One region of the Streptomyces sp. P9-2 genome, then DNA from elsewhere that is predicted to be linked to it. Evidence: riboswitches for the same ligand, from Rfam matches in the RefSeq annotation. Region 1 holds a riboswitch; each other region holds the start of a gene.

Region 1 (7,475 bases):
CCCGGACGTCGCTCCGGGCACGCGTCACGATATGGAAGACTGGTCTAGACAACCCTGAACAGCGAAGGGCAGCAACACATGGCTGAGCGCCGCGTCAACGTCGGCTGGGCCGAGGGTCTCCACGCCCGCCCCGCCTCCATCTTCGTCCGAGCCGCCACGGCCGCAGGCGTCCCGGTGACGATCGCCAAGGCCGGGGGCACCCCCGTGAACGCGGCGTCGATGCTGGCCGTCCTGGGCCTGGGCGCCCAGGGCGGTGAGGAGATCGTCCTCGCCTCCGACGCCGACGGCGCGGACGCCGCCCTGGACCGTCTGGCGAAGCTGGTCGCCGAGGGTCTCGAGGAACTCCCCGAGACCGTCTGATTACGAATTCCGCACGCGACGGCCGTGCGACACGGAAAGGCCCGCCCGGACCACCGGGCGGGCCTTTCTCATTCCCATTTCCGGGCAGCAGAAAAAGCCCCCGCGATTTCCGCCCTCTTTGTATACGGGACTCGTGTTAATGGCGCAGGCTCGTCATGTTTACGGGATGTTGCGAGTTCCTCACACGGTCCGTGCGGACGGCGCGTTCGGCGCCGGAGCCGAACCGCAGCCGGTGTCCGGCGTTCGCCTGCTCGGTGTGCAGCGCCGTGAGGGTCCGCGCCCGCTCGCCGTCGCCGCGCGCCACGGCGTCCACGATCGCGCCGTGCTCCGCCCAGTACGCGACCGGGTCGGGCGGCCCGTCCACCGCGTACATCCAGGCGATCTTGTGCCCGAGCTGGATCAGCATCGACGTCAGCGCCGGGCTGCCGGAGGCCTGGGCGAGCGTCTCGTGGAACCAGCCGCCCAGCGAGCGCAGGTCGTCGCTGTTGCCCTGACGTGCGCGTTCCTGCCCCAGCCTGACCAGGCCGCGCAGCACCTTGAGATGCGCGTCGGTACGCCGCTGGGCCGCCCGGGAGGCCCCCATGGGCTCCAGGAGCTGGCGCATCTCCAGCAGGTCGGCGGCCTCCTGCTCGGTGGGCTCGGCCACGCACGCGCCCGCGTGCCGCCGGGTCACCACGAACCCCTCGGCCTCCAGCGTGCGCAGCGCCTCGCGGACGGGGACGCGGGAGACCCCGTAGCGGCGGGCGAGCAGTTCCTCGGTGAGCCGGCCCCCGCGCTCGTAGACACCGGCGACGATGTCGTCCCGGATCGCCGTGCACACCGAGTGCGCGGGAATACGCATGACCGACCTCCGGCTTAATCCCCGTGAAACGTCGACGATTGACGTCCGTTCGTGACTCTATTGCAACCGGAGACAATTTCCGACGGCGGACCGGAATCCATACATAATTTTTGGACAGGCGGCGCATGCGCGGACGGGCTCGAAAACGGCGAAAGCCCCGGCTCGTGGGAGCCGGGGCCTGAAGACGGGCCGGTACGCCCCGAGGGCGCGGTGGTACGCCTCAGATGTTCACGCCGTGCGACCGCAGGTAGGAGACCGGGTCGAGGTCGGAGCCGTAGTCGGCGGACATGCGCGCCTCGAAGTGCAGGTGGGCGCCGGTGACGTTGCCGGTGGCGCCGGACAGGCCGATCTGCTCGCCGGCGACGACCTCCTGGCCCACGGACACCGAGATCGACGACAGGTGCGCGTACTGGGTGTACGTGCCGTCGTGCATCTTGATGACGACCTGGTTGCCGTAGGCGCCGCCCCAGCCGGCCTCGACGACCGTGCCGACGCCGACGGAGTGGACGGGCGTGCCGCTCGCGGCGTGGAAGTCGATCCCGGTGTGGCTGCCGGACGACCAGATGGCGCCGCCGCTCTGGTACGCGGTCGACACGTAGGAGCCGGGGATCGGGGAGACGAAGGTGTTGAGGCGCTTGCGCTCCGCCTCACGCGCGGCGCGCTCCTTCTCGGCGCGGGCCTTCTCGGCCTCCTCGACGGCGCGCTCACGGGCCGCCTCCTCGGCGGCCTTGCGCGCGGCCTCCTGGGCCGCCACGCGGGCGGCCTCGTGCTGGGCGGCGGCCTGGGCGTCGATGCGGTCGGCGACCACGTCGCCGAGGGTGACGACAGGGGTGAGGCCGGTCTGGGCCGCGGCCGGTTCGGCGGCGAGCGCGGGGGCCGTGAAGGAGCCGACGACGCCGGTGCCCGCGAGGGCCGCGACGCCCGCGGCGCGGGCGGTGCCGCGCTGGACGCGGCCGGGACGACGGTGCTTCCCGGTGGCGCGGGTGAACGCCATGTACAAGCTGGTCCTTTCCTTCCCTCTCGCCTACCGGGTTAGCTGACGGGTTCGGAGCAGGAAGGTCTCCTACGGACACCCTCGCGACACGCGCGGGCGTCCGATTCACCCCAGGGACTGCACATGGGTCCCCGGCTCCCCTGGCTCGCGCCGTACGGGGACTCGGCGATGACTGTCCGGTGCCGCGGATGCGGCGCACTGCCCGACGAACAGCCCGCACGAAACTAAGCGGGACATCTCACAATCCCCAAACGATTCCCGGGTTTTGTAGCGCATCCCACAGGGCAGACAGGCAACCTCCGCCCCAATTGGGGCATAAGGGAGCCCCGGTGACGTACCCGTCACCGGGGCTCCCGCGCGCGTGCGTCCCGCTGCGGCTCTACTCGGCCGTGACGACGGTGACTTCGCCGATCCCGAGCGCCTCCACGGGCGCCTTGATCTGCGCCGCGTCGCCGACGAGCACGGTCACCAGGCGGTCCACCGGGAAGGCGTTCACGACGGCCGCCGTGGCCTCCACGGTGCCGGTCGCGGCCAACTGCCGGTACAGGTCGGCCTGGTAGTGGTCCGGCAGGTGCTGCTCGACCTGGTCCGCCAGGGTGCTCGCGACGGCCGCCGCCGTCTCGTACTTGAGCGGCGCCACGCCCACCAGGTTCTGCACGGCGACGTCCCGCTCCTCGTCCGTGAGGCCCTCGGCGGCCAGCGTGCGCAGCACGGTCCACAGGTCGTCCAGCGCCGGGCCGGTGTTGGGGGTGTCGACCGAGCCGCTGATGGCCAGCAGCGACGCGCCCGTGCCGTCGGGGGCCGAGCGCAGCACCTGGCCGAACGCCCGTACGCCGTAGGTGTATCCCTTCTCCTCGCGCAGGACGCGGTCCAGGCGCGAGGTGAGGGTGCCGCCGAGGCAGTACGTGCCGAGCACCTGCGCGGGCCACACGCGGTCGTGCCGGTCCGGGCCCGTACGGCCGATCAGCAGCTGCGTCTGCACGGCTCCGGGGCGGTCCACGATGACCACGCGGCCGGTGTCGTCCGCGACCACCGGCGGGACGGGCCGCGGCTGCGCCTGGGAGCCGGTCCAGGCGCCCAGGGTGTCGGCGAGCAGCGCGTCCAGGTCGACGCCGGTGAGGTCGCCGACCACCACGGCGGTCGCCGTGGCCGGCCGGACGTGCTTCTCGTAGAAGCCGCGCACGGCCGCGGAGTCGATGCGCTCGACGGTCTCCTCGGTGCCCTGGCGCGGGCGCGACATGCGCGCACTCGCCGGGAACAGCTCCTTGGAGAGCTCCTTCGCGGCGCGGCGGGACGGGTTCGCCAGCTCGTGCGGGATCTCGTCGAGGCGGTTGCGGACCAGCCGCTCGATCTCGCTGTCGGCGAAGGCGGGCGCGCGCAGGGCGTCGGCGACGAGGCCGAGTCCCTTGGCGAGCCGCGAGGCCGGCACCTCGAGGCTGAGGCGGACGCCGGGGTGGTCGGCGTGCGCGTCGAGGGTGGCGCCGGAGCGCTCCAGCTCGGCGGCGAACTCCTCGGCGGAGTGCTTGTCGGTTCCCTCGGAGAAGGCGCGCGCCATGATCGTGGCGACGCCGTCCAGGCCCTCCGGCTCGGCGTCCAGGGGCGCGTCGAGGATCACCTCGACGGCGACGACCTGCTGGCCGGGGCGGTGGCAGCGCAGCACGGTCAGGCCGTTGTCGAGGGAGCCGCGTTCGGGGGCCGGGAAGGCCCAGGGCTTGGCCTCGCCCGCCTGCGGCCGGGGGTGGAACTCCATCGTGGCGAGCTCGGTCACTTCGCCGCCTCCTCGTTCTCGTCGGCGCCGGCTGCGGCGGCTTCCTCGGTCTCGTCGGCGGCGTCACCGGCCGCCGGGGCGACGGGCTCGTAGACGAGCACCGCGCGGTTGTCGGGCCGCAGGCGCGCCTTGGCGACCTCCTGGACCTCCTCGGCCGTCACCTCCAGGACCCGGCTCACGGCGGTCAGGGCGAGCTGCGGGTCGCCGAACAGCACGGCGTAGCGGCACAGTTCGTCGGCGCGGCCGGCGACCGTGCCGAGCCGGTCGAGCCACTCGCGCTCCAGCTGGGCCTGGGCACGCTCCATCTCCTCGGCGGTGGGGCCCTCCTCGGCGAACCGGGCGAGCTCCTCGTCGATGGCCGCCTCGATCACCGGCACCTCGACATCGCCGGACGTCTTCACGTCCAGCCAGCCCAGGGACGGCGCCCCGGCCAGCCGCAGCAGGCCGAACCCGGCCGCGACGGCCGTACGGTCGCGCCGCACCAGGCGGTTGTAGATCCGCGAGGACTCGCCGCCGCCGAGGACGGTGAGCGCCAGGTCGGCCGCGTCGCACGCGCGCGTGCCGTCCTCCGGGAGCCGGTAGGCGGCCATCAGCGCCCGCGCCGGGACCTCCTCCTCGACGACCTCGCGCAGCTCCTCGCCGATCACGTCGGGCAGCGAGCCGTCGCGCGGGGCGGGCTTGCCGTCGTGCGACGGGATGGAGCCGAAGTACTTCTCGATCCAGGCGAGCGTCTGCTCGGGGTCGATGTCGCCGACCACGGACAGCACCGCGTTGTTCGGCGCGTAGTACGTGCGGAAGAACTGGCGGGCGTCCTCCAGGGTCGCCGCGTCCAGGTCCGCCATCGACCCGATCGGGGTGTGGTGGTAGGGGTGGCCCTCCGGGTAGGCGAGGGCGGTCAGCTTCTCGAAGGCGGTGCCGTAGGGGACGTTGTCGTAGCGCTGACGGCGCTCGTTCTTCACGACGTCCCGCTGGTTCTCCATGGACTCCTCGTCCAGGGCGGCCAGCAGGGAGCCCATGCGGTCGGCCTCCAGCCAGAGGGCGAGCTCCAACTGGTGGGCGGGCATGGTCTCGAAGTAGTTGGTCCGCTCGAAGCTGGTGGTGCCGTTGAGCGAGCCGCCGGCGCCCTGCACCAGTTCGAAGTGGCCGTTGCCCTTCACCTGGGCCGACCCCTGGAACATCAGGTGCTCGAAAAGGTGAGCCAGGCCGGTACGGCCCTTGACCTCGTGCCGTGAGCCCACGTCGTACCAGAGGCACACCGCCGCGACCGGGGTCAGGTGGTCCTCGGAGAGCACCACGCGCAGGCCGTTGGCCAGGCGGTGTTCGGTCGCTGTCAGGCCTCCGGAGCCTGCCTGGGCTGTGGCCGTGTGACCCATGGGCATGTACGTCCCTTCGATCGCGGAGGCGGTCGTCGTCGACACCGCCGTTTCTGCCGGTCCTGCCACTGTATGCAAGCGTGCGGACGGTCGGTGAAGTTCCCGGACCGGGCGGCTACGCCGAGAGCGAGAACCTGGTGGGGCGGGTGGTGCGGGGGTGGCGCGAGCGCACGGCGCGTGACGGATGGTGTGCGCCGGGTCGCCTCTGGGGTGCGCCGTCGTGTGCCTGTGGGGTGCGGGCGGGCGGGGGTGTGCGCCGGGGGCGCGGAGGGGACGGTGGCGCGCTTGGGCGGGGAGCGGGTCGCGCTCACGCGGGGGCCGCGTCGGTCACGGGGGGGCGACCCCGCGGAGGCGTGGACGCTTTCGGCGGGCGACCCGCAGAGATGTGGACGCGGACCGCAGGGCGACCCCGCGAAGGCCCGGACGCGGCCCGCAGGGCGACCCCGCGAAGGCCCGGACGCGGACCGCAGGGCGACCCCGCGAAGTGCGCGGCGACGGAGCCGCGTAGCCTGCTCGCGCCGCCGTACCCGCGCCGAACCGGGCAGCAGGACCCGGGTCCTGGTCCCGCCCTGTCAGTGCGAAGGTCCACAATGGTCCGCGTCAGATCCCGTCCCACGCTTCAGCAAGGAGCCGGCAGCGATGGCCCGCCGCAGCACGAAGACCCCGCCGCCCGACGACCCGTACGAGGAGAAGATCCTCGACATCGACGTCGTCGACGAGATGCAGGGCTCCTTCCTCGAGTACGCGTACTCGGTCATCTACTCCCGCGCCCTGCCCGACGCGCGTGACGGTCTCAAGCCGGTGCACCGCCGCATCGTCTACCAGATGAACGAGATGGGCCTGCGCCCCGAGCGCGGGTACGTCAAGTGCGCGCGCGTGGTGGGCGAGGTGATGGGAAAGCTGCACCCGCACGGCGACGCCTCGATCTACGACGCCCTCGTCCGCATGGCGCAGCCGTTCTCCATGCGCCTGCCCCTGGTGGACGGCCACGGCAACTTCGGCTCGCTGGGCAACGACGACCCGCCCGCCGCCATGCGGTACACCGAGTGCCGCATGGCCGAGGCCACCAGCCTGATGACCGAGTCCATCGACGAGGACACGGTCGACTTCGCGCCCAACTACGACGGCCAGGAGCAGGAACCGGTCGCCCTGCCCGCCGCGTTCCCCAACCTCCTGGTGAACGGTGCCTCGGGCATCGCCGTCGGCATGGCCACCAACATGCCGCCGCACAACCTGCGTGAGGTCGTCGCCGCCGCGCGCCACCTGATCCGGCACCCCAACGCCGACCTCGACGCCCTGATGAAGCACGTCCCGGGCCCCGACCTGCCCACCGGCGGCCGGATCGTCGGCCTCAACGGCATCCGGGACGCGTACGAGACCGGGCGCGGCACGTTCAAGATCCGCGCGACGGTGACCGTCGAGGACGTCACGGCGCGCCGCAAGGGCCTGGTCGTCACGGAGCTGCCGTTCACGGTCGGCCCGGAGAAGGTGATCGCCAAGATCAAGGACCTGGTGGGCTCCAAGAAGCTCCAGGGCATCGCGGACGTCAAGGACCTCACCGACCGCGAGCACGGCCTGCGCCTGGTCATCGAGATCAAGAACGGCTTCGTGCCGGAGGCGGTGCTGGAGCAGCTGTACAAGCTGACACCGATGGAGGAGTCCTTCGGCATCAACAACGTGGCGCTGGTGGACGGCCAGCCGCTCACGCTCGGTCTCAAGGAGCTGCTCGAGGTCTACCTCGACCACCGCTTCACCGTGGTGCGCCGCCGCTCGGAGTTCCGCCGCGGCAAGAAGCGCGACCGGCTGCACCTGGTCGAGGGCCTGCTCACGGCCCTGCTCGACATCGACGAGGTCATCCGCCTGATCCGCTCCAGCGAGAACTCGGCGCAGGCCAAGCAGCGGCTCATCGAGCACTTCTCGCTGAGCGACATCCAGACGCAGTACATCCTGGACACCCCGCTGCGCCGCCTCACCAAGTACGACCGGATCGAGCTGGAGGCCGAGAAGGACCGGCTGAACGCGGAGATCGAGGAGCTGACCCGGATCCTGGACTCGGACGCGGAGCTGCGCAAGCTGGTCTCGTCCGAACTCGCCGCGGTGGCGAAGAAGTTCGGCGACGACCGGCGCACGCTGCTGCTG
Region 2 (7,475 bases), 4.4 Mb from region 1:
ACGGTGGAGTCGCACGTCTCCGCGGTGCTGCGCAAGCTGCAGCTGTCCAACCGGCACGAGCTGACCCGCTGGGCGACGGCCCGCCGCCTCGTCTGAGCAGCGCGGCCGAGCCCGGTCACACCACGCGTGTCGCCCCCGCGAACGGCATCTGGTCGACGGGGGCCACGCGGACCGGGGCCGAGGGGTTCGGGGCGTGGATCATCTGCCCGTTGCCGATGTAGAGGCCGACGTGGCTGATGCCGGAGTAGAAGAACACCAGGTCGCCCGGGAGGAGTTCGGACCGGGAGACGCGCCGGCCCGCGTCGATCTGCGCGTACGTCGTGCGCGGCAGGGAGACGCCGGCGGAGCGGTACGCGGCCAGCACGAGCCCCGAGCAGTCGAAGGCGTCCGGGCCGGTCGCGCCCCACACATACGGGCTGCCGAGCTTCTGGTGGGCATAGGCGACGGCCTGCGCGGCGCGCGCGTTCGGCGCCTGCGTCGGGGCGGCGTCCCGGGCCGTGCCGCCGGCCGAGCGGGTGGCGCGGTCGGAGCCGCCGGTGATCCGGGCGCGCTCCTCGGGCGACATCCGGGACAGCGCCTCGCGGGCGGCGGACAGCTTCTCGGCGATCGTCCGTTTGTGGCGGCCGAGTTCGGCCCGGCGGGCGGTGAGCGTCTTCACCTCGACGCGGGCCGCGCCGCGCAGCTTCTCGATCTCGCGGAGCTGGGCGCGCACCCGGCCCAGTTCGGCGTGGTGGCGGCTGCCCGCGCGCTCGGCGAGGGCCGCACCGTCGAGGTAGGCGTCGGGGTCGTCGGACAGCATCAGCCGCAGGGCGGGGTCGAGGCCGCCGGCACGGTACTGGGCCGCCGCGACCGTCCCCAGGGTTTCCCGGGCCTTGTTGAGCCGCGACTGGGCGCGGGCCGTCTCGTCCTGGAGGTCGCGCAGCCGCTGCCGCGCCGTGTCGGCCTTCTCCTTGGCGCCGTTGTACTTCTCGGTGGCGACCTCGGCCTCGCGGTACAGGCGGTCCACGTCGGCGCCGGAGGGTGTCGGCCGCGGTGCCGCGTGTCCCGCTCCGTCGAAGCCGGCCGCGGTGGCCGCTCCGGCGAGGACGACGGTGGCGGCCGCGCGGGCCGTGGTGCCGCCCACCGGGCGCTGCCGTGTCCTGCGGTGCGCTGCCACCCTCGGTGCCGTCCTTCCCGCTGACGCCCGCCGGCGCCGGAAGTCCCTCCGGTGGTCCGGCGGCGGGGTGACAGGGGAGCCGTCCGCCGCCGGACCCTTTCTTCGGCGGTGGTGTCCGGCCGCCGCTCCTGGCCCGAGCGGCGATGCAGAGCCGGTCACCTGGGGCAGGACGCTAGGCCCGGCCGCGCGGCGCGGGATGCGGGTTGTGCGGAAGTGTTGCCCATGGACCGCCGGGTGACCGTAAGTGACCGTCGAATCGTGTACGGCGCTTCGTTCTCACTCAGGGTGATGACCGATGTGGTGAAGGCGGGAAGGGCGAGGGCGGCGGAATGCTATGGGACGCCCCTGGCTAGGCTCCGGCCTCATGGACGTACTCATCCACCTCTTCGTCGGCCTGCACATCATCGGCATCGCGTCGCTGCTCGGCGGCTTCCTCACCCAGATGAAGGCGATGGGCGCGGGCACCGCCCGCTTCGTCCCCGCGATGCTGCACGGCGCGCTGACGATGCTGGTCACCGGCGTGATCCTGGTGGGCCTCAACCAGGCCCAGGACTACTCCGTGGACAACATCAAGATCGGCGTGAAGCTGGCGCTGCTGATCGTGATCCTCGGCCTGGTCTATGTGAAGCGGGACGAGGAGAAGGTGGACAAGGGCGTCTTCGGCCTGGTCGGCCTGCTGACCGTGGCGAACATCTTCATCGCGGTCCTCTGGACCTGAGCCGCGTCCCCGGAACGCCGGGGCCCGCCCTCGACACGGAACCGCCGACCGAGCCTCTCCGGCCCGGTCGGCGGTTTTCGTATGTGCGCCCTCTGCGTCCTCTGCGTCCTGTGCGCCCGTGCCGTCAGGCCGGCCGGACGATGCTGTGGATCGCGGAGTCGCCGTCGTAGAAGATCGACTCCTCGCGGACGTACGTGCCCGGCTTCGGGGCGTGGATCATCATGCCGTTGCCGATGTAGAGACCCACGTGGGTGACGTCGTCGTAGAAGAAGACCAGGTCACCGGGCTGCGCCTGGGACACCGGGACGGTGGTGCCGGCGTTCACCTGGTCGTAGGTGGTGCGCGGGAGGGAGACGCCGGCGGCCTTCCAGGCGGCCTGGGTCAGCCCCGAGCAGTCGTAGGAGCCGGGACCGGTCGCGCCCCAGACGTACGGCTTGCCGATCTGCGCGCGGGCGAAGGCGAGGGCCTTCTCGGCCTTGGTGCCGTACGACGAGTCGGCGGGCGGGGTCTCGGTCGAGCCGGACCCGGATCCGGACCCGGTGCCCTCCGAGGTGCCGCCGCCCTGCTGCGCGGCCTCCTCGCGGGCCTGCTCCTGCTCCGCCTGCTGCCGGGCCAGCTCCGCGGCCTTGCGGGCGGCCGCCTCCTGCTTGCGCTTCTCGATCGCGGCGAGCCGCGCCTTCTCCTCGGCGGTCAGCTTCGACAGCAGTTCGCGCGCGTCGGCGAGCTTCTTCTGGACGGTGGCCTTCGCCGTTTTCAGGTCGCCCTGCGTCTCGGTGAGCGTTTGGAGGCTCTCGGTGGCCTCCTGCCGCTTCTTCATCGTCTCGGTCTGCTGGGTGACGTAGTCGTCGACCGCCGCCTTCTGGCGGCCGGTCATCCGGTCCAGCACCTGACGCTGGTCGAAGATGTCCTGCGGGGTCTCCGCGAGCAGGAACGTCGCGGTGTCGGGCATGCCCGCGCCGGTGCGGTACTGGGCAGCCGCGTAGGAGCCCAGCTCGGCGCGCGCCTCGTTCAGCTTCTGCGTGCGCTGCGCCACGTCGTCGAGGAGGGTGTCGACGCGCTTGCGCTGCTTGGTGGTCTTCTCCTTGGCCGCGTTGTACTTCTCGGTCGCCGACTCGGCCTGCCGGTAGAGGTCGCCGACCTTCTTCTCCACCTCCTCCAGGCTCGGCCGGTCCTCGCCGGGAGAGGCGTTGGCCGTCTGGGAGAGCAGGGCCACAGAGGTGAGCGCGGCCGTGGCGAGGGCCGGGGTGCGTATGCCTGCCACGCGCGTGCCGGGGGTGCGCGACTTGCGGTGCGACGCCAAGGGAGGCGACTCCTTCCGGTGCTCCGCCTACCGGGTTAGCTGTCGGGTTCGGGCGGGTGGAAGGGTTGCCCTACGGCCTCTCCGAAGAGTGGGCCGATTCACCCCAAGTCTCGGTGGGTCCCCGGCTCCGGCTGCCCTGGCGGACAGTGACGGACTCGGCGGGGGCCGCGCGGCCCGGCGAGGTTCGCCGGCGGGGGACGAGCGGCCCGGACGGCACGGTAGCCAACTGGTGTGGTCCTTGTGAAGGTTGATGGGTGATATGCCCGATACATTTTCGTGACCTTCTTGGGGATGTCACGCACGGTGAGGCGCTGACCGTGGAGGGTGCCCGCCGGGGCGCCCCCGCGAGGGGCCGGGGGATGTTCCCGGGGCGGGCCCGGGTTGTCGGTGGAGCGCCCTAGACTCGGAGAGCGATGAGCAGCCTCTTTGACGACAGCTTCCTGGCGGACCTCCAGGCCCAGCGCGGCCCGGCGGACGAGCCCCCGCCGCCGCCCGAGGACGAGCACGCCCCGGAGCCCCTGCCGGACGACCTGTTCGGCGGGAAGTTCGACGTGCCCCCGGAGCGGGACTCCTACTACCGGGACGGCGCCCCGCGGCCGGTGATCGACTCCGCCGCGCTGCTCGAGGGGCTGAACGACAACCAGCGCGCCGCGGTCGTGCACTCCGGCTCCCCGCTGCTCATCGTCGCCGGTGCCGGGTCCGGCAAGACCCGTGTGCTCACCCACCGCATCGCCTACCTGCTCGCCGAGCGGGACGTCCACCCGGGCCAGATCCTCGCGATCACCTTCACCAACAAGGCCGCGGGCGAGATGAAGGAGCGCGTCGAGCAGCTCGTCGGGCCCCGGGCGAACGCGATGTGGGTCATGACGTTCCACAGCGCGTGCGTGCGCATCCTGCGCCGCGAGTCCAAGAGGCTCGGCTTCACGTCGTCCTTCTCGATCTACGACGCCGCCGACTCCAAGCGTCTGATGGCCCTGGTCTGCCGCGACCTGGACCTCGACCCCAAGCGCTTCCCGCCGAAGTCCTTCAGCGCGAAGATCAGCAACCTGAAGAACGAGCTGATCGACGAGGAGGACTTCGCCGCGCAGGCCACGGACGGGTTCGAGAAGACCCTCGCCCAGGCCTACGCGCTCTACCAGTCGCGCCTGCGCGAGGCGAACGCGCTGGACTTCGACGACCTGATCATGACGACGGTCAACCTGCTCCGTGCCTTCCCGGACGTCGCCGAGCACTACCGCCGCCGCTTCCGGCACGTCCTGGTCGACGAGTACCAGGACACCAACCACGCCCAGTACGCCCTGGTGCGCGAGCTGGTCGGGGGCGCCTCCGAGCACCCCGTCGACGTGCCGCCGGAGGCCGAGGTGCCGCCCGCCGAGCTGTGCGTGGTGGGCGACGCCGACCAGTCCATCTACGCCTTCCGCGGCGCGACCATCCGCAACATCCTCCAGTTCGAGGAGGACTACCCGGACGCGACGACGATCCTGCTCGAGCAGAACTACCGCTCCACGCAGACGATCCTCTCCGCCGCCAACGCCGTCATCGAGCGCAACGAGTCCCGCCGCCCGAAGAACCTGTGGACCAACGCCGGCACCGGCGCGCTCATCACCGGCTACGTCGCCGACACGGAGCACGACGAGGCGCAGTTCGTCGCCGACGAGATAGACCGCCTCACGGACGCGGGCGAGGCCAAGGCCGGCGACGTCGCCGTCTTCTACCGGACCAACGCGCAGTCCCGTGTGTTCGAGGAGATCTTCATCCGCGTCGGCCTGCCCTACAAGGTCGTCGGCGGCGTGCGCTTCTACGAGCGCAAGGAGGTCCGGGACGTCCTGGCCTACCTGCGGGTGCTGGCCAACCCCGAGGACTCGGTGCCGCTGCGCCGCATCCTCAACGTCCCCAAGCGCGGCATCGGCGACCGCGCCGAGGCCATGATCGACGCGCTCGCCCAGCGGGAGAAGATCAGCTTCCCGCAGGCGCTGCGCCGCGTCGACGAGGCGTACGGCATGGCCGCCCGGTCGGCGAATGCGGTCAAGCGGTTCAACACGCTGATGGAGGACCTCCGGACGGTCGTCGAGTCGGGTGCCGGACCGGCGACGGTGCTGGAGGCCATCCTCGAACGCACCGGCTACCTCGCCGAGTTGCAGGCCTCCACCGACCCGCAGGACGAGACCCGCATCGAGAACCTCCAGGAACTCGCGGCCGTCGCCCTGGAGTTCGAGCAGGAGCGCGGCGAGGGCGAGACCGGCACGCTGGCCGACTTCCTCGAGCAGGTCGCCCTGGTCGCCGACTCCGACCAGATCCCCGACGAGGAGGACGGCGACGGCGTCATCACGCTGATGACGCTGCACACCGCCAAGGGCCTGGAGTTCCCGGTCGTCTTCCTCACCGGCATGGAGGACGGCGTCTTCCCGCACATGCGCGCCCTCGGCCAGACCAAAGAACTGGAGGAGGAGCGCCGCCTGGCCTACGTCGGCATCACGCGTGCCCGGGAGCGGCTCTACCTCACCCGGTCGGTGATGCGCAGCGCCTGGGGCCAGCCGTCGTACAACCCGCCGTCGCGGTTCCTGGAGGAGATCCCGGCCACGCACCTGGAGTGGAAGCGGACCGGCGCGAGCGGTCCCGTGGCCTCCGGCGCGGTGTCCGGGGTGGCGGCGTCGCTGTCGTCGTCCCGCTCCCGCTCGTCCGCGTCGGGCGCGTCCGGCTTCGCGACGCGGCGCACCTCGGAGAAGCCCGTGGTGTCGCTGGCGGTCGGGGACCGGGTCACGCACGACCAGTTCGGCCTGGGCACGGTCGTCGCGGTGAAGGGCACGGGGGCGAACGCGGAGGCGACGATCGACTTCGGCGACGAGAAGCCCAAGCGGCTGCTGCTGCGGTACGCGCCGGTGGAGAAGCTCTAGCGGTCCGCGGACCGAGCGGCCCGTCGTGGGGCCGGGGTTCGCCCCGGTGCCGCGACGGGCACCGGATCAGGGTCGGCCTACGTGGGTTCGTTTACGTGGGTTCCAGGCCGTGGCTGCGGAACCAGGCCAGCGGGTCGATCGCCGAGCCGCCGCCGGGGCGGACCTCGAAGTGCAGGTGCGGGCCGGTCGAGTTGCCGGAGTTCCCGGAGAACGCGATCTGGTCGCCGGCCTTGACGGTCGCGCCGGAGGGCACCTGGTAGCTGGAGAGGTGGCAGTACCAGGTCTCCGTGCCGTCCATCGCGGTCACGATCAGCATGTTGCCGTAGGCGGAGTTGTACTGCGTGCGCACCGTGCCGTCGGTCGCCGCCAGCACGGGCGTGCCGTACGAGACGGGGAAGTCGATGCCGGTGTGGAGGGACATCCAGTTGATGCCGGACTGGCCGTAGTAGGCGCTGAGTCCGTGCTGCGCCACCGGGAGCGCGAACTTCGGGCGGAGCCGCTCCTTGCGGGCCGCCTCCTCGGCCGCCCGCCTGCGCTCCAGCTCCTGCTGGGCCTTGAGGTCGATGCGGCCCTGGGCGCGGCTGGCCCGGTCGGCGAAGTCGTCGGCGCCGGCGGCGAGGCTCTCGAGCTGGGTGTCCAGCTTGACGTTGGCGACGGAGGGCTGGACGGGCTGGGCATCCGCGGCGGTCGTCCGCGCGTCCTGGCCGCCTTCTTCGGACAGATCGCCGACCGAGGCGGCCGCGATGCCGGCGACACCCATCACGCAGGCCGAGGGCACGGCCACGGTCAGCAGCGCGGAGCGCTTGGGCGGGGTGCGGCGGCGGGAGCGGGACCCGGAACGGGAGGCGGCGCGCGGTGCGGGGGTGACCTCTTCCTGCTCGTCGAGGAGGGAGACGGCGGGCAGTTCGCCGGTGTCGGCCGGTTCACCGGCCCCGGGTTCGTCCGGACCGGGCTCCCCGCGGTAGGCGTCCTCCGCGTAGGGCTGGTCGGGCGCGTCCTGCTCGTAGGACTCCTGGGAGAAGCTCTCCTGGGTGAAGTCCTCCTGCGCCGCGACGTTCTCGTGCCCCGCGAAGTTCTCCTGGTTCCCGAAGTTCTCCTGCTCGTACGGCTCGCCGCCGTACTGCGCGTCCGGTGCGGGTGTCTCGCCGCCGTCGGTGTTCCACTGGGTGGCGTCGTAGACGCCGCTGTCGAAGGTCTGCGTGCCCCAGTCCCACTGCTGGGTCGGGTCCGCGGGCTGCTCGGCCGGGAGCCACGCGTTCGCGTCCCACTGGCCGGTCTCGGTGGACCCGCCCTGCTGGGGGATCACCGCCATCGGCTGCTCGCCGGTGGTCCAGGCGGTCGTGTCATGACCGCCGGTCTCGTACACGGCCTGCTGGAAGGCGTAGGCGTCGTAGTGCCCGGTGTCCT
Region 3 (7,475 bases), 3.4 Mb from region 1:
ACCGCGAGGAGCAGATCCTCAAGCTCGTCGCCGAGGGCCACACCTCCCAGCAGATCGCGGACATGCTGGTGATCAGCCCCAAGACGGTGGAGCGGCACCGCGCCAACCTGCTCGCCAAGCTGGGCCTGAAGGACCGCCTGGAGCTCACCCGGTACGCGATCCGGGTCGGCCTGATCGAGCCCTGACCTCCGCCCCCGGCCGCACGGGTTGCCAGACTGGGGACGGACCGCGCAGCGGTCCCGCCGCCGCCCGCACCCGGGAGAGCCCGCCGATGCCGTACCCGCACGTCCTGCTGTCCGCCGCCGTCTCCCTCGACGGCTACCTGGACGACACCGGCCCGGAGCGGCTGCTGCTGTCGAGCCCGGCCGACTTCGACCGGGTCGACGAGGTACGGGCGTCCGTGGACGCCATCCTGGTCGGCGCCGGCACGATCCGCGCCGACAACCCCCGGCTGCTGGTCAACTCGCCCGGGCGCCGCGCCGCCCGGGTCGCCGACGGCCTGCCGGAGTACCCGCTGAAGGTCACGGTGAGCGGTTCCGGCGACCTCGACCCGACGGCCCGCTTCTGGCACACCGGCGGCGAGAAGGTGCTCTACACCACCGACAAGGGCGCCGAACGGGCCCGCGCCCTGGGCATCGCCGCCGACGTCGTGCCGCTCGGCGACGCCCTGGACTGGCGGCGGGTGCTGGAGCACCTGCACGACGCGCGCGGGGTGCGGCGGCTGATGGTGGAGGGCGGCGGGCGGATCCACACCCAGCTGATGACCGAGGGCCTCGCCGACGAGATCCAGCTCGTCCTCGCCCCGCTGTTCGTCGGCGACCCGGACGCCCCCCGCCTGTTCGGCCCCGGCGCCTACCAGGGCGGACGGCTGCGCCTGGTCGAGACCCGGCCGATCGGCGACGTCGTCCTGATGCGCTACGAGCCCACCGCGCCGGGCACCGGTCCGCTGCCGTCCGCCGCCGACCGCCACTGGCTCGCCCTCGCCTGCGAGCTGGCCGCCCGGTGCCCGCCCTCCGAGACCGCGTTCAGCGTCGGCGCGGTCGTGGTCGCCGCCGACGGCACCGAGCTGGCGCGGGGCCACTCCCGTGAGGGCGACGACCCCGTGGTGCACGCGGAGGAGGCCGCGCTCGCCAAGGCCGACCCCACCGACCCGCGGCTGGCCGGCGCCACCGTCTACTCCAGCCTGGAGCCGTGCGCCCGCCGCGCGTCCCGGCCGGCGCCCTGCGCGCGGCTGATCCTGGACGCGGGGGTGCGCCGGGTGGTCACCGCCTGGCGGGAGCCGGACACCTTCGTGACGGACGCCGACGGCAGCGCCGTACTGGCCGAGGGGGGCGCCACGGTGGTGGTGCTGCCGGAGTTCGAGCAGCTTGCGAAAGCGCCGAACGCGCACCTGCTGGGCGGTTGAACGCACCCACAGGGAAGGGATGTGCGGAGCACCCCGCGGATGCCGTACACTGGTGTTCACCGACGCGGGGTGGAGCAGCTCGGTAGCTCGCTGGGCTCATAACCCAGAGGTCGCAGGTTCAAATCCTGTCCCCGCTACTGAAGGCCGAGGGCCGGAATCCGAAAGGGTTCCGGCCCTCGGTGTTTCTCCACGACACCACCGCCGCCCCGCCTTTCACGCACAGTGAGCGAACGGCGCCGCAGCGCATAACAACTGAGGCACCGTCAGATTCGACGGGTCGTCGGACGCCCGGTCAACTCGCCCGTTTTCGCCCGCTCATGGTGCTTAAGTCCGTGCGGAAATCGTTAACGATCAAGAGGAACGGCTTGGAATCCGGCCCCCGCGTCTATTAACGTTCGATAACGCAGCGCGGTCGTCCCAGCCGTCACAGAAGTCGGCTCCGTGCGCACGCGCCGAATCCCGCAAGGGAACCGGGGAACCACCACCATGGGGTGAATCGGGCGGATACCGCCGTGGGAACACGGTTCGTATACGCGCGTAGGAGACCTTCCTGCTCCGAACCCGTCAGCTAACCCGGTAGGCGAAGAAGGAAGGAAAGGAGCGCGCCCACGTGGCGTCCAACCCGCCTGCCCCCGAGGCCCCGTTCAAGCCGAGCGACACCTTCGCCTACGGCGCCCCCGGCGCCGAAGAGGGCCCCTTCGAGGAGTGGAACCCCACCGCGGAGTCCGTCCGGCCCGTGCGCGGCCGGCACCGCGTCGCCAAGCAGCGCGGAGGCGGACTCGCCCGCAGCTCCACCGTCCTGGGCGTCGGCGTCATAGCCGCCGTCGGCGCCGGCGGCATGGCCAGCGCCCAGACCGGCAAGCCGCCCGTCTCCATCTCCATGCCCGACCTGCCCAACGTGGGTTCCCTCATCTCCGACGAGGAAACACCGAAGGGCTCCAGCACCCCCCTCAGCGACATCGGCCGGATGGCCGCCGCCGACGCGGGCGCCGAGGAGGGCGCCGCCGACGCCGGCGAGGCGCTGCGCGCCCGCATCATGGCCCAGGTCGAGCAGCAGCAGGGCCAGGCGCAGAACAAGGCGCAGGCCGCCGCCCTCGCCGCCGCCGAGAAGGAGGCCGCCGAGGCCGCCGCCAAGGCGGAGAAGGAGGCCAAGGAGAAGGCCGAGGCCGCCAAGAAGAAGGCGGAGGAGGAGGCCGCGAAGAAGGCCGAGGCCGAGCGCCTCGCCGAGCTGGCCAAGCAGTACGCGCTGCCGACCTCCTCGTACACCATCACCTCGACCTTCGGTCAGGCCGGCGCCTACTGGTCCTCCGGCTACCACACGGGCCTCGACTTCGCCGCCCCCACCGGCACCCTGATCAAGGCGGTGCACACCGGCACGATCACCTCCGCCGGCTGGGACGGCTCGTACGGCTACAAGACCGTGCTCACCCTCGACGACGGCACCGAGGTCTGGTACGCCCACCAGTCGTCGATCAACGTCAGCGTCGGCCAGAAGGTCAACACCGGCGACGTGATCGGCCGCGTCGGCGCCACCGGCAACGTCACCGGCGCCCACCTCCACCTCGAGGTGCACACCGGCTCCGGCAGCGTCGACCCGGCCGCCTGGCTGGCCGGCAAGGGCCTTTCCATCTGAACCACCCGGCGGCCGTCTCCCGGCCGCCGACGCCGTGAACGCCGGCAGCCCCGACGACGACCCCCCGACGTCAGGGCTGCCGGTTCGGTATGTCCGGGGTTCTTTCCTCAGCGGCGGTAGGGGTTCTCCCCGTACGCCGGGTACGGCGGCTGCGCCGGCCACACGGCGGGCATGGGCCCGTACGCCCACCCCGCGCCGTACGGCACCGGGGGCGCCGTGAGCCGGGCCGCGTGCTCCAGCGCGGGGCGGGCCGCCGCGCGCCGGCGCCACAGCTCCAGCAGCAGCTCCCGCTCCCGCGTCACGAAGTCCGCCCCCGCCTTCCCCGCGCGGCCCCGGTTCCGCAGGAACGCCAGCTGGGTCGCGTACGCCTCGTACTGGGTGACCGCGCGGGCCGCGGGCTTCCCTCCGTGCTCGCGGGCGAACTTCCGGGCGAGGCGACGCGCCCGCATCGAGCCCAGCGCGAACGGCTCCGCCGGACGCAGCCAGCCCGCCACCGCGTACGCGGGCAGCTCCGTGCGCACCGTCCGCAGCTCCCGCTGCCGCGTCCACACCACCAGCCAGGTCAGCAGCCCGAACGTCGGCACCATGAACGCCCCGTACACCGCGATGAAGCCGAACTGGCCGAGCGTGGCCGAGCCGTTCCACAGGGCGTGCATGCCCATCGCGAGCAGCAGCCCGGCCAGGGGGAGGAGGACACGCCGCACCCGCTGCCGGTCGGCGGCCAGCGCGGCCGCGCCGAAGCCGATGCCGGTGAGCACGGTGAACAGGGGGTGCGCGAAGGGCGACATGACGATGCGGACGAAGAAGGTCGCCGCCGTGACGGAGGCGATGCCGCTGCCGCCGGTGAGCTGGTCGGTGCCGAAGGCGTTGCCCAGGTAGAGGACGTTCTCGGTGAACGCGAAACCGGTCGCGGTGAACCCGGCCGCCACCACGCCGTCGAGGATCCCGTGGAAGTCGCGTCTGCGGAACAGGAAGAGCAGCAGCACCGCCGCCGCCTTCGCCGTCTCCTCCACCACCGGCGCTATGACCGTCGCGCCCAGGGTGTCGGCGCCGGCCGGGTCGGCGGTGGTCGTGGCTATCCACCGGGTGGCGAAGCTGTTCGCCACGATCGCGATCAGCGCCGCCGCGCACGCGCCCCAGGCGAAGGCGAACAGCAGGTTCCGCCAGGGGCCCGGCTCCACCCGCCCCAGCCAGCGGAACGCCGCGAGCAGCAGCGGCACCGGCAGCACGGCAAGCCCCAGACCGACGAGGAAGCCCTGCGTGCCCGTCTGCTCCCGTACCAGCGCGAGGATCACCAGACCGGACAGGGCCAGCAGGGTGACCACCGCTCCGTAGCGGACCGCCGGGCGCCGCCACCAGTGCGGGTGCCGCAGCGTGCTGCCGGGAGCTGCGCCGGGGTACGGCGGATACGGAGGGCTGCTGGCCACGGATTCGACCCTAACGAGAAGGGGGCAGGGCTGCGTGCCGGCTCAGGAGGGTCGGGGAGGTCAGGCGGCGCCCCCGTCCCGCTGCCCGGCGCGGTCGTCGTGCGGTACGCGGCGGAAGAGCAGGTCGTTCACCACATGACCTTTGTCCAGCCCCTGACGCTCGAAACGGGTGAGCGGCCGGAACTCGGGACGCGGCGCGAAACCGCCGTCCTCCCGGGTGTTCTCGAAGTCGGGGTGCGCGGTCAGCACCTCGAGCATCTGCTCCGCGTACGGCTCCCAGTCGGTGGCGCAGTGCACGAGCGCGCCCGGCGCCAGGCGGGACGAGGCCAGGGTCAGGAACTCGGGCTGGATCAGCCGCCGCTTGTGGTGCCGCTTCTTCGGCCAGGGGTCGGGGAAGAAGACACGCAGCCCGCTCAGCGAGTCCGGGGCGAGCATCTCGCGCAGCAGGATGATCGCGTCGCCGTTCGCCACGCGCACGTTGGTCAGCCCGCGCTCCTCGGCGAGGAGCAGCAGATGGCCCTGGCCGGGGGTGTGGACGTCCACCGCGAGGATGTTCGTCCCCGGGTCGGCGGCGGCCATCTCCGCGGTGGCCTCGCCCATGCCGAAGCCGATCTCCAGGACGACCGGCCGGCCGTTGCCGAACAGCTCGGCCAGGTCCAGCCGGCGGCTGCCGTCGATGTCGAGCCCCCACACCGGCCACAGCCGCTGCAGCGCGTCCGCCTGGCCCGCGGTGACGCGGCTGCGGCGGGGCTGGAAGCTGCGGATCCGGCGCTCGAAGTGCGACCCGGCGGGGTCGGCCTTCGGGCCGTCGGGGAAGCGCGGCTCCCCCTTCGCGCGGGCGCGGGGGGCCGGCTCGCCGGCGGTCCGCTCGGCGTGCGGTGCTTCGGGGGTGCTCATCACGGAATCAGACACAGTGCCCTCGATTTTACGGGGACGACGCACACGGCCGCCCGGCCGCGCGCACCGGCCCGACGCCCGCTCCCGTCACCGGCTCCGTCCCGCGCGCTCACCGCTCGCTCTCGGCGAGGCCGGCCAGCGCCCGGCGGGCGATCTCCCGGCCGATCGGCAGCGAGGCGGTCGCGGCGGGCGACGGGGCGTTCAGCACGTGCACCGCGCGGGGCGCCTCCCGGATCAGGAAGTCGTCCACCAGCGTGCCGTCGCGCAGCACCGCCTGCGCCCGCACCCCCGCCGCGGTCGGCACCAGGTCCTCGTCCCGCACGGCGGGCAGCAGCCGCCGCACCGCCCGCGCGAAGGCCGGCTTGGACAGCGAGCGGTGCAGCTCCCCGGCGCCGTACCGCCAGTGGCGGCGGGCCAGCTGCCAGGAGCCCGGCCAGGCCAGGGTCGCCCCCAGCTCGCGCGGCCGCACCGTCCGCCAGTCGTACCCCTCGCGGGCCAGCGCCGGGACCGCGTTCGGTCCCACGTGCACGCTGTCGTCCGTGCCCCGGGTGAGGTGGACGCCGAGGAACGGGAACGCCGGGTCCGGCACCGGGTAGACCAGGCCGCGCACCAGTTCGGGGCGGGCCAGCTCGTAGTACTCCCCGCGGAAGGGCACGATGCGGGCGTCCGGCTCGTCGCCCGTGAGCAGCGCGATCCGGTCGCAGTGCAGTCCCGCGCAGTTCACCAGCATCCGGGCGCGCACGATGTCGCCGGCCGCCGTCAGCACGGCCACGCCCCGGTCGGGGCGGCGGTCGATGCGGACCACCTCCGCGCCGTGCCGCACGTCGGCGCCGGACGCCTCCGCGAGCCGGCGGGCCACCGCCCCGTAGTCGCAGATGCCGGTGGTGCCGACGTGGATCGCGGCGAGGCCCTCGACCTCCGGCTCGTACTCCGCGATCTGCGCGCCGCACAGCTCGCGCACCGACAGGCCGTTCTCCCGGCCGCGCTGCACCAGGGCGTGCAGCCGGGGCAGCTCCTCCCGCTCCGTGGCGACGATCAGCTTGCCCGTCACCGCGTGCGGGATGTCGTACTCCGCGCAGAACTTGACCATCTCGGCCGCGCCCGAGACCGCGTACCGCGCCTTCAGGGAGCCCGGGCGGTAGTAGACGCCGCTGTGGATCACCCCGCTGTTGCGGCCCGTCTGGTGCCGGGCCGTGTCCTGCTCCTTCTCCAGCACGGTCACCCGCGTGCCCGGGACGGCCCGCCCGATGGCATACGCCGTCGACAGGCCGACGATCCCGCCGCCGATCACCACCACGTCACAGTCGTACGACCCCGCCACCACCTGCGCCACCTCCCGCGTCGATAGTGCACTGCGCCACTGACAACGGCTTCAAACCAAGGGCGGGGCGGGACGGGTCAGGCCGTGGTCATCAGCAGCGGGCGGGCGCGCTCGCGCAGCTCGACCACGCGCGGTTCGTCGCCGTACGGCTCCAGCCGGTGCAGCAGGTCCTTGACGTACTCCGTGGTGCGCGCGGAGGAGATGCGCCCCGCCACCTCCACGGCGCGTACGCCCTGCTCGCAGGCCGCGTCCAGGTTCCCGGACTCCAGTTCGGCGACGGCGGAGACCACCAGGCGCAGCCCGTGCGAGCGCACGAACTCCTCCGTGGGCTTCGACAGCGCCTGCTCGGTGAAGCGGCGCACCTGGCGGGGCGCCTTCAGGTCGCGGTAGCACTCGGCGGCGTCGGCGGCGAAACGGTCGTAGGAGTAGAAGCCGAGCCAGCTCGGGTCGCTGTCGCCGGGACGGGACCGCTCCAGCCAGCTCTCCGCCGACTTCAGCGCGGCGCCGGCCGCCTGCGCGTCCCCGGCGCGTGCGTGCGCGCGTGCCTCGACGAGGCGGAAGAAGCTCAGGGTGCGGGCGGTGGCCAGACCGCGGTTGCGCTCCAGCGCGGCCTGGGCGAGGTCCACGCCCTCGTCGCCGAAGCCGCGGTACGTCGCCTGGAGCGACATCGACGCGAGGACGTACCCGCCGAGGGGCACGTCGGCCGCCGCACGGGCCAGGCGCAGGGCCTGGATGTAGTAGCGCTGCGCCGCCTCCTGCTGGCCGGTGTCGAACGCCATCCAGCCCGCGAGA
Region 4 (7,475 bases), 3.0 Mb from region 1:
AGCAGGCCGGCGGCGCGGAGGCGCTGGAGGCCGCCTGGCTCCAGCAGTACGGGGTGCCGCCGCAGCGCCTCGACGACAACCTCCGGCTCCAGGTCACGGCGCAGAAGCTCGCCCAGGAGCTCGGCACCGACACCAGCAGCCCCGAGTTCTGGAGGGCGCTGTCCGACGCGAGCAAGGAGCTCGACGTCGACCTCAACCCGCGCTACGGCGAGTGGGACGCGCAGAAGAGCAGCCGCGTCGACGCCAAGACCCCGTGGGTGAAGGACGTCACCGCCGTGGACGGGCCGCCGCTGGGGCTGTGACGTGGGCTAGTTTCGAAGGGTGAACGCAACCAGCCCCGCCCCCGGCCGTGTCGTCCTGCTCACCACCAGCCACCGGGTCGCGCCAGGACTGCTGTCCTGGCCCGCCTGGCAGGCGCTGCACGCCGCCGACCGGGTGCTGTGCGCGGACGGCGCCCACCCGCAGCTGCCCTACCTGCGCGAGGCCGGGATAACCGTCGAGGAGGCCGCGCCCACCGCCGAGGAGGTCGTCGACGCCTGCGCCGGCGGCCGCACGGTGGTCGTCGTCGCCACCGGCGAGGGCGAGCCCGCGCTCACCGACGGACTGGCGCGGATGGCCGGCAGCGGCCGGGTCACCATGCCCGAGCTGGAACTCCTCCCCGCCTCCTACGACCTCCCCGGCGCCCGCCTGCTCGACCTGGTCCAGGTCATGGACCGCATCCGCGCCGAGTGCCCCTGGTCCTCGCAGCAGACCCACAAGGGCCTCGCCAAGTACGGCATCGAGGAGGCGTACGAGCTCGTCGAGGCCATCGAGGACGGCGACCGCGACGAGCTGCGCGAGGAACTGGGGGACGTGCTGCTCCAGGTCGTCTTCCACGCCCGCATCGCCGAGGAGCACGAGGAGGAGCCGTTCTCCGTCGACGACGTCGCGGGCGGCATCGTCGCCAAGCTCGTCCACCGGCACCCGCACGTCTTCGGGGAGGAGACGGCGCGGACGCCGGAGGAGGTCAAGGCGCACTGGATGCGGACGAAGGCGGAGGAGAAGCGGAGGGAGTCCGTCACGGACGGGGTTCCTGTGGGGCAGCCGGCGTTGGCGCTGGCCACGAAACTGGCGTCGCGTGCCCGCTCGGCGGGCCTCGCTGTTCCTCTCCCCTCCGGGGAGGGGGTCGGTTACGAGCTGCTTTCGCTGGCCGCGAGGGCGGAGAGGGAGGGTGTGGACGCGGAAGCGGCCCTCCGGGCGGCAGCCCGGGCGTACCGCGACGCGATCCGCGCGACCGAAAAGGCGGGGGACGCCTAACCCTCCGCCACGGGGGCTCCGCCCCCGAACCCCCGTCCGCGCAGTTCCCCGCGCCCCTGAAGGCGTACCACACCCCCGCCCCTCAAGAAGCGCAGGAACCACCCCCTCAGGGGCGCGGGGAACTGCGCGAGCAACCCCCACGGCCCCGCAGGGACCCACGGCCCCGTAGCGAGGCCCGTCAGGGCCCGAAGGGGCGCGGGGAACTGCGCGAGCAACCCCCACGCACCCGCACATCCCCACGACGCGAACCACCCACCCCCCAGGGACGCGGGGAACTGCGCACCCTGCCCCCACGGCCCCGCAGGGACCCACGGCCCCGAAGCGAGGCCCGTCAGGGCCCGAAGGGGCGCGGGGAACTGCGCACCCTGCCCCCCACCCACCCGCACAGGCCCTCAGGCCCGTAACCCCCGCCCCGTTAGGGTCACCCCATGCCCGACCAGTCACCCCCCGCCCCTGACCTGTTCACCTGGGAGTTCGCCACCAACCCCTACCCCGCCTACGCCTGGCTCCGCGAACACGCCCCCGTGCACAAGACGCAACTCCCCAGCGGCGTCCACGCCTGGCTGGTCACCCGCTACGCCGACGCACGTCAAACCCTCGCCGACAACCGCCTGTCCAAGAACCCCGCCCACCACGACGAGCCCGCCCACGCGAAGGGCAAAACCGGGATCCCCGGTGAACGGCAGGCCGACCTCATGACGCACCTGCTGAACATCGACCCCCCGGACCACACCCGCCTCCGCCGACTGGTCAGCAAGGCCTTCACCCCCCGCCGGGTGGCGGAGTTCGCACCCCGCGTGCAAGAACTCACCGACGACCTCATCGACCGTTTCGCCGCAAACGGCAGCGGCACCGCCGACCTGATCCACGACTTCGCCTTCCCTCTCCCCATCTACGCCATCTGCGACCTCCTCGGCGTCCCCCGCGAGGACCAGGACGACTTCCGGGACTGGGCGGGCATGATGATCCGTCACGGCGGCGGCCCGCGCGGCGGGGTCGCGCGGTCGGTGAAGAAGATGCGCGGATACCTCGCCGAGCTGATCCACCGCAAGCGCGAGGCGCTGCCCGCCGAGCCCGAACCCGGCGAGGACCTCATCTCGGGTCTGATCCGCGCCTCGGACCACGGCGAGCACCTCACGGAGAACGAGGCCGCCGCGATGGCGTTCATCCTCCTCTTCGCCGGCTTCGAGACCACCGTCAACCTCATCGGCAACGGCACCTACGCCCTGCTCACGCACCCGGAGCAGCGGGAGCGTCTGCAGCGGGCGCTGGCCGAGGGGGACCGCGGGCTGCTGGAGACCGGCGTGGAGGAACTGCTGCGCTACGACGGCCCGGTGGAGCTGGCGACCTGGCGGTTCGCCACGGAGCCGGTCGTCATCGGCGGGCAGCGGATCGAGACCGGCGACCCGGTGCTCGTCGTGCTCGCCGCGGCCGACCGGGACCCGGAGCGGTTCGCCGACCCGGACACCCTGGACCTGGGCCGCCGCGACAACCAGCATCTGGGGTACGGGCACGGCATCCACTACTGCCTGGGCGCCCCGCTCGCGCGCCTGGAGGGACAGACGGCGCTCGCCACGCTCCTGACGCGTCTTCCGGACCTCCGCCTCGCCGCCGATCCGTCCGAACTGCGCTGGCGGGGCGGCCTCATCATGCGGGGACTCCGCACGCTTCCGGTGGAATTCTCCCCTCCGTATCCAAGGGGGAGTTCGGGACAGACCTGACCTTCCTGTCCCTCCCCGGGGGTCGGCGTGCGGGAACCTGAGGCATGCTCAACTCTGTGATCTTCATGTGATCTGCACGGCATGAACTTGTGACAAGTGATCGACTGCCTATACGTTCACCCATCAAGTACGGCGCGCTGCACGCTTTTGCTCGCCCGTGCCGGTTCTTGTTGCCGAGTGAAAGGCTTCCGCATGCTCTCCGGGAACGGCCGACACCGTCGCCCCCGCCAGGCTCCGGCTCTGCTCGTCGCCGCCGGGGTGACCGGCTCCGCGATCGCGATCCCGCTCCTCGGTGCGGGCGCCGCCAGCGCGGCGGACGGTGAGACGTGGGACCGGGTCGCGGAGTGCGAGAGCGGCGGCTCCTGGAGCCAGAACACCGGCAACGGCTACTACGGCGGCCTGCAGTTGACCCAGGACGACTGGGAGAACTACGGCGGCCTGGAGTTCGCGCCCAGCGCCGACGCGGCCAGCCGCAACCAGCAGATCACCGTGGCCGAGAGAATCCTCGCCGACCAGGGTGTCGGCAAGTGGCGCGCCTGCGGCCTGCTCACGGGTCTGAACCAGGACACCGCGTCCCCGAACGTCGACCCGGGCGTGCCGACCGGCGAGGACCGGGACGACTCCCTGCTCGGGCTCGGCGGCTCGAGCACTCCGTCCGCTTCGCCGGAATCCGGTGATTCGTCCGCTTCTCCCTCTCCGTCGGCGACGTCCGGTTCGTCCGGTGAGGCGAAGAGCGGCACGGGCGCCGGCGCCTCCGCGTCCACCTCCGCCACTCCCGGAGGTGACGAGTCGGACAAGTCGGGGCAGAGCACCGGTTCTTCGGCCGTCGGTGAGTCCGAGGACGGCGGCTCGGGCCGCCATCGCGGTGTCAGCGCGGAGGAGGGTGCGACCGCGGGTACCGGGACCCCGTCGTCCGGCCGGCACGCCTCACCCTCCGCGGACACGCCTGCGGGCATCTCCGATGACCGTTACACCGTCCAGACCGGCGACAGCCTGGCCTCCATCGCCGACTCCCTTGCCCTGACCGGCGGATGGACGGCCCTCTACGTCGAGAACCAGCAGGTCATCGGCGACGACCCGGACCTCATCCTGCCCGGCCAGCGCCTCCTGGTGGACGCAGAAACCGGCGAATAGCGGTCGGAAAAGGGTGGCAGAAGGCACCCCCGTGCGGCGGCAGTTGACGGAGCGATTAGAGCTGAATGTCCGTAATAAGGGCCGTGAGAGATAGGTCTCAGAGGCCCTGATCATCTTTGAAATTCCGCCGATCGCGTGCTTACGGTCGTGACCGCTCGCCATCGCGGGCCCCGGCTGCCGCCACGCCGAATCCTGCCAGTGGCAGCACGGGAACAGTCGTCGCGTCATGCGCCGTAGGCAGGAGCGGGGGACCCAGGTAAGTGCCGCGACCGGACGGTTGACGTCCGGTACGGCTCGGGGTGAAGCCGCGTCCCGTGAGGGACGTGGCCGGGCAACTCAACCGGCCCGAACCCGACAGCTCACCTCGTAGGCGTCGGTGAGGGGATCCAACCATGCTGTTTTCCGGCAAGGGCAAGCACCGTCGTCCGTCCAAGGCCACCCGCGCCATCGCCATCGCCGGTGTCACCGGCGCCGCCGTCGCCGGCCCGCTGATGGCGTCCGGCACCGCCTCCGCGGCCACCGCGTCCGAGTGGGACGCCGTCGCCCAGTGCGAGTCCGGCGGCAACTGGTCCATCAACACCGGCAACGGCTACTACGGCGGTCTGCAGTTCTCCGCCTCCACCTGGGCCGCGTACGGCGGCACCCAGTACGCCGCCACCGCCGACCAGGCCTCCAAGGCGCAGCAGATCGAGATCGCCGAGAAGGTCCTCGCGGGCCAGGGCAAGGGCGCCTGGCCGGTCTGCGGCACGGGCCTGTCCAACACCCCGTACAGCGGTGCCGCCGCCGAGGCCCCCAAGACCGAGGCCCCCGCCGAGCGCACCGAGGAGAAGGCCTCCCGCTCCGCCGAGCGCCCGGCCGCCCCGGCCGAGGAGAAGGCGGCGAAGAAGACCGTCACCACCCCGACCGGCAAGAAGGTCGAGAAGGGCGACGGCGAGTACAAGGTCGTCAAGGGCGACACCCTCAGCTCGATCGCCGCGGAGCACGACGTCGAGGGCGGCTGGGCGAAGCTGTTCGAGCTGAACGACGACATCGTCGACGACGCCGACCTCATCTACCCGGGCCAGCAGCTGCACCTCAAGTAAGGGCAGACCGCGAGGTCCCTCCCGTCCCCCCACGGGCTCCCCGCCCCGGTGCGTTTCTTCCCCCGTGCGCACCGGGGCGGGGTCATGTCCGGACGCATTCCGGTCACGGTTTGCCGAGACGGCTTTGTTCCGTACGGAAACAATTTACGCTCTGTTCTGTCCATGAGGCGGGCGGCGAGATGGCCGAACGCCCGGAGCCGGTTAGGCTCGGACTCGCAGGGCCCCGCGGCCCCGCTCACCCGCGTCACATCCCAAGAAGGAGATGCTCGTGCCGTCCATCGACGTCGTCGTAGCCCGGGAAATCCTGGACTCCCGAGGCAACCCCACGGTCGAGGTCGAGGTCGGCCTCGACGACGGCAGCACGGGTCGTGCCGCCGTCCCGTCCGGCGCCTCCACCGGCGCCTTCGAGGCCATCGAACTCCGTGACGGCGACGCCGGCCGTTACCTGGGCAAGGGCGTCGAGAAGGCCGTACTGGCCGTCATCGAGCAGATCGGCCCGGAGCTCGTCGGCTACGACGCCACCGAGCAGCGCCTGATCGACCAGGCGATGTTCGACCTGGACGCCACCGACAACAAGGGCTCGCTCGGCGCCAACGCCATCCTCGGCGTCTCGCTCGCCGTCGCGCACGCCGCCTCCGAGGCCAGCGACCTGCCGCTGTTCCGCTACCTGGGCGGCCCGAACGCGCACCTGCTGCCGGTGCCGATGATGAACATCCTGAACGGCGGCTCGCACGCCGACTCCAACGTGGACATCCAGGAGTTCATGATCGCCCCGATCGGCGCGGAGTCCTTCTCCGAGGCGCTGCGCTGGGGCGCCGAAGTCTACCACACCCTCAAGAAGGTGCTGAAGGGCAAGGGCCTGGCCACCGGTCTGGGCGACGAGGGCGGCTTCGCCCCGAACCTCGGCTCCAACCGCGAGGCCCTCGACCTGATCCTCGAGGCGATCAAGGAAGCCGGCTACACCCCCGGCGAGCAGATCGCCCTGGCCCTGGACGTGGCCGCCTCCGAGTTCTACAAGGACGGCGTCTACACCTTCGAGGGCAAGGAGCGCTCGGCGGCCGAGATGACCGAGTACTACGCGGAGCTCGTCGACGCGTACCCGCTCGTGTCCATCGAGGACCCGCTGTTCGAGGACGACTGGGACGGCTGGAAGACCATCACCGACAAGCTCGGCGACAAGGTCCAGCTCGTCGGCGACGACCTGTTCGTCACCAACCCGGAGCGCCTGGCCCGCGGCATCGAGGAGGGTGCCGCCAACGCCCTGCTGGTCAAGGTCAACCAGATCGGCTCGCTCACCGAGACCCTGGACGCCGTCGAGCTGGCCCAGCGCAACGGCTTCAAGTGCATGATGTCCCACCGCTCCGGCGAGACCGAGGACGTCACCATCGCCGACCTCGCCGTCGCCACCAACTGCGGCCAGATCAAGACCGGCGCCCCGGCCCGCTCCGAGCGCGTCGCCAAGTACAACCAGCTGCTGCGCATCGAGGAGATCCTCGACGACGCCGCGGTGTACGCCGGCCGCAGCGCCTTCCCCCGGTTTCGCTCTGCGAACCAGTAGGCACAGCAAGGGCTGACCTCACCCCCGCAGGAAGCGTCGTACGTACGTCCCCGTACCCGGTCCCGTACCGTGTGCGGGGACGTACGCGCGTAGGACAGCGAACGAGAGGCGGGAACATGGCGGTGAAGGACCGAGAGCGTTTCTCCACCGCGACCAGGATCCGGCTGATCGGTGAGCAGACCGCGGCCCGGGTCTACCGCTCGCAGACCAAGCGGCAGGCCCGCCGCTCCCGGCTGACCGGCCGCGCGGCCCTGCTCGCCCTGGTCCTCTGCTCCCTGGTCGTGGCCCTCGCCTACCCGATGCGGCAGTACGTCTCCCAGCGCGCGGAGATCGCCGACCTGCAGAAGGAGCAGGACGAGACCCGCCGCCGGGTCGAACGGCTGCGCGACCTCAAGGCCCGCTGGCAGGACGACGCGTACGCCGAGCAGGAGATCCGCAGGCGCCTGCACTACGTCATGCCGGGGGAGACCGGCTACATCGTCGTCGACCCGGCCGGTGCCGGGACCACGCGCGGCGACCTCCGGGCCGCCGACCGCCCCTGGTACGCCAACGTCTGGGACGGCGTCGACAAGGCCGACGCCGCCGCCCAGTGATTCCGACGGAACACCGCAGAAAGACACGTATGGACACCCCTCCGCCCACGACGCCGCGCACCGAGCCCACCGACGCGGACGTCGAGGCCTT

What was found. A riboswitch is a leader RNA that binds a small molecule or an ion and turns the genes downstream of it on or off. The one in region 1 is predicted to bind cyclic di-AMP.
Region 2: linked by a shared signal. The riboswitch ahead of ACQY0Z_RS03155 (C40 family peptidase) and the one ahead of ACQY0Z_RS23320 (M23 family metallopeptidase) in region 1 are both predicted to bind cyclic di-AMP.
Region 3: linked by a shared signal. The riboswitch ahead of ACQY0Z_RS07875 (M23 family metallopeptidase) and the one ahead of ACQY0Z_RS23320 (M23 family metallopeptidase) in region 1 are both predicted to bind cyclic di-AMP.
Region 4: linked by a shared signal. The riboswitch ahead of ACQY0Z_RS10100 (transglycosylase family protein) and the one ahead of ACQY0Z_RS23320 (M23 family metallopeptidase) in region 1 are both predicted to bind cyclic di-AMP.

Annotation. Positions count from the first base shown of each region.
Region 1 is NZ_CP192633.1:5,095,176-5,102,650, reverse strand. Features, by position in the region: gene ACQY0Z_RS23330 (HPr family phosphocarrier protein) at 79-360, shown strand; gene ACQY0Z_RS23325 (GntR family transcriptional regulator) at 497-1,201, opposite strand; gene ACQY0Z_RS23320 (M23 family metallopeptidase) at 1,422-2,195, opposite strand; cyclic di-AMP (ydaO/yuaA leader) riboswitch at 2,208-2,373, opposite strand; gene ACQY0Z_RS23315 (M16 family metallopeptidase) at 2,575-3,963, opposite strand; gene ACQY0Z_RS23310 (insulinase family protein) at 3,960-5,342, opposite strand; gene ACQY0Z_RS23305 (DNA gyrase/topoisomerase IV subunit A) at 5,976-7,475, shown strand, end outside.
Region 2 is NZ_CP192633.1:688,180-695,654, reverse strand. Features, by position in the region: gene ACQY0Z_RS03170 (LuxR C-terminal-related transcriptional regulator) at 1-96, shown strand, start outside; gene ACQY0Z_RS03165 (C40 family peptidase) at 116-1,156, opposite strand; gene ACQY0Z_RS03160 (hypothetical protein) at 1,521-1,874, shown strand; gene ACQY0Z_RS03155 (C40 family peptidase) at 1,999-3,174, opposite strand; cyclic di-AMP (ydaO/yuaA leader) riboswitch at 3,199-3,335, opposite strand; gene pcrA (DNA helicase PcrA) at 3,588-6,068, shown strand; gene ACQY0Z_RS03145 (M23 family metallopeptidase) at 6,160-7,475, opposite strand, start outside.
Region 3 is NZ_CP192633.1:1,666,148-1,673,622, forward strand. Features, by position in the region: gene ACQY0Z_RS07860 (response regulator) at 1-185, shown strand, start outside; gene ACQY0Z_RS07865 (dihydrofolate reductase family protein) at 272-1,405, shown strand; tRNA gene ACQY0Z_RS07870 (tRNA-Met) at 1,469-1,542, shown strand; cyclic di-AMP (ydaO/yuaA leader) riboswitch at 1,846-2,003, shown strand; gene ACQY0Z_RS07875 (M23 family metallopeptidase) at 2,016-3,038, shown strand; gene ACQY0Z_RS07880 (PrsW family intramembrane metalloprotease) at 3,146-4,465, opposite strand; gene trmB (tRNA (guanosine(46)-N7)-methyltransferase TrmB) at 4,526-5,362, opposite strand; gene lhgO (L-2-hydroxyglutarate oxidase) at 5,472-6,695, opposite strand; gene ACQY0Z_RS07895 (MFS transporter) at 6,761-7,475, opposite strand, start outside.
Region 4 is NZ_CP192633.1:2,142,100-2,149,574, forward strand. Features, by position in the region: gene ACQY0Z_RS10080 (SurA N-terminal domain-containing protein) at 1-302, shown strand, start outside; gene ACQY0Z_RS10085 (nucleoside triphosphate pyrophosphohydrolase) at 322-1,296, shown strand; gene ACQY0Z_RS10090 (cytochrome P450 family protein) at 1,725-3,017, shown strand; gene ACQY0Z_RS10095 (transglycosylase family protein) at 3,210-4,151, shown strand; cyclic di-AMP (ydaO/yuaA leader) riboswitch at 4,371-4,539, shown strand; gene ACQY0Z_RS10100 (transglycosylase family protein) at 4,544-5,233, shown strand; gene eno (phosphopyruvate hydratase) at 5,502-6,791, shown strand; gene ACQY0Z_RS10110 (FtsB family cell division protein) at 6,908-7,384, shown strand; gene ACQY0Z_RS10115 (DUF501 domain-containing protein) at 7,414-7,475, shown strand, end outside.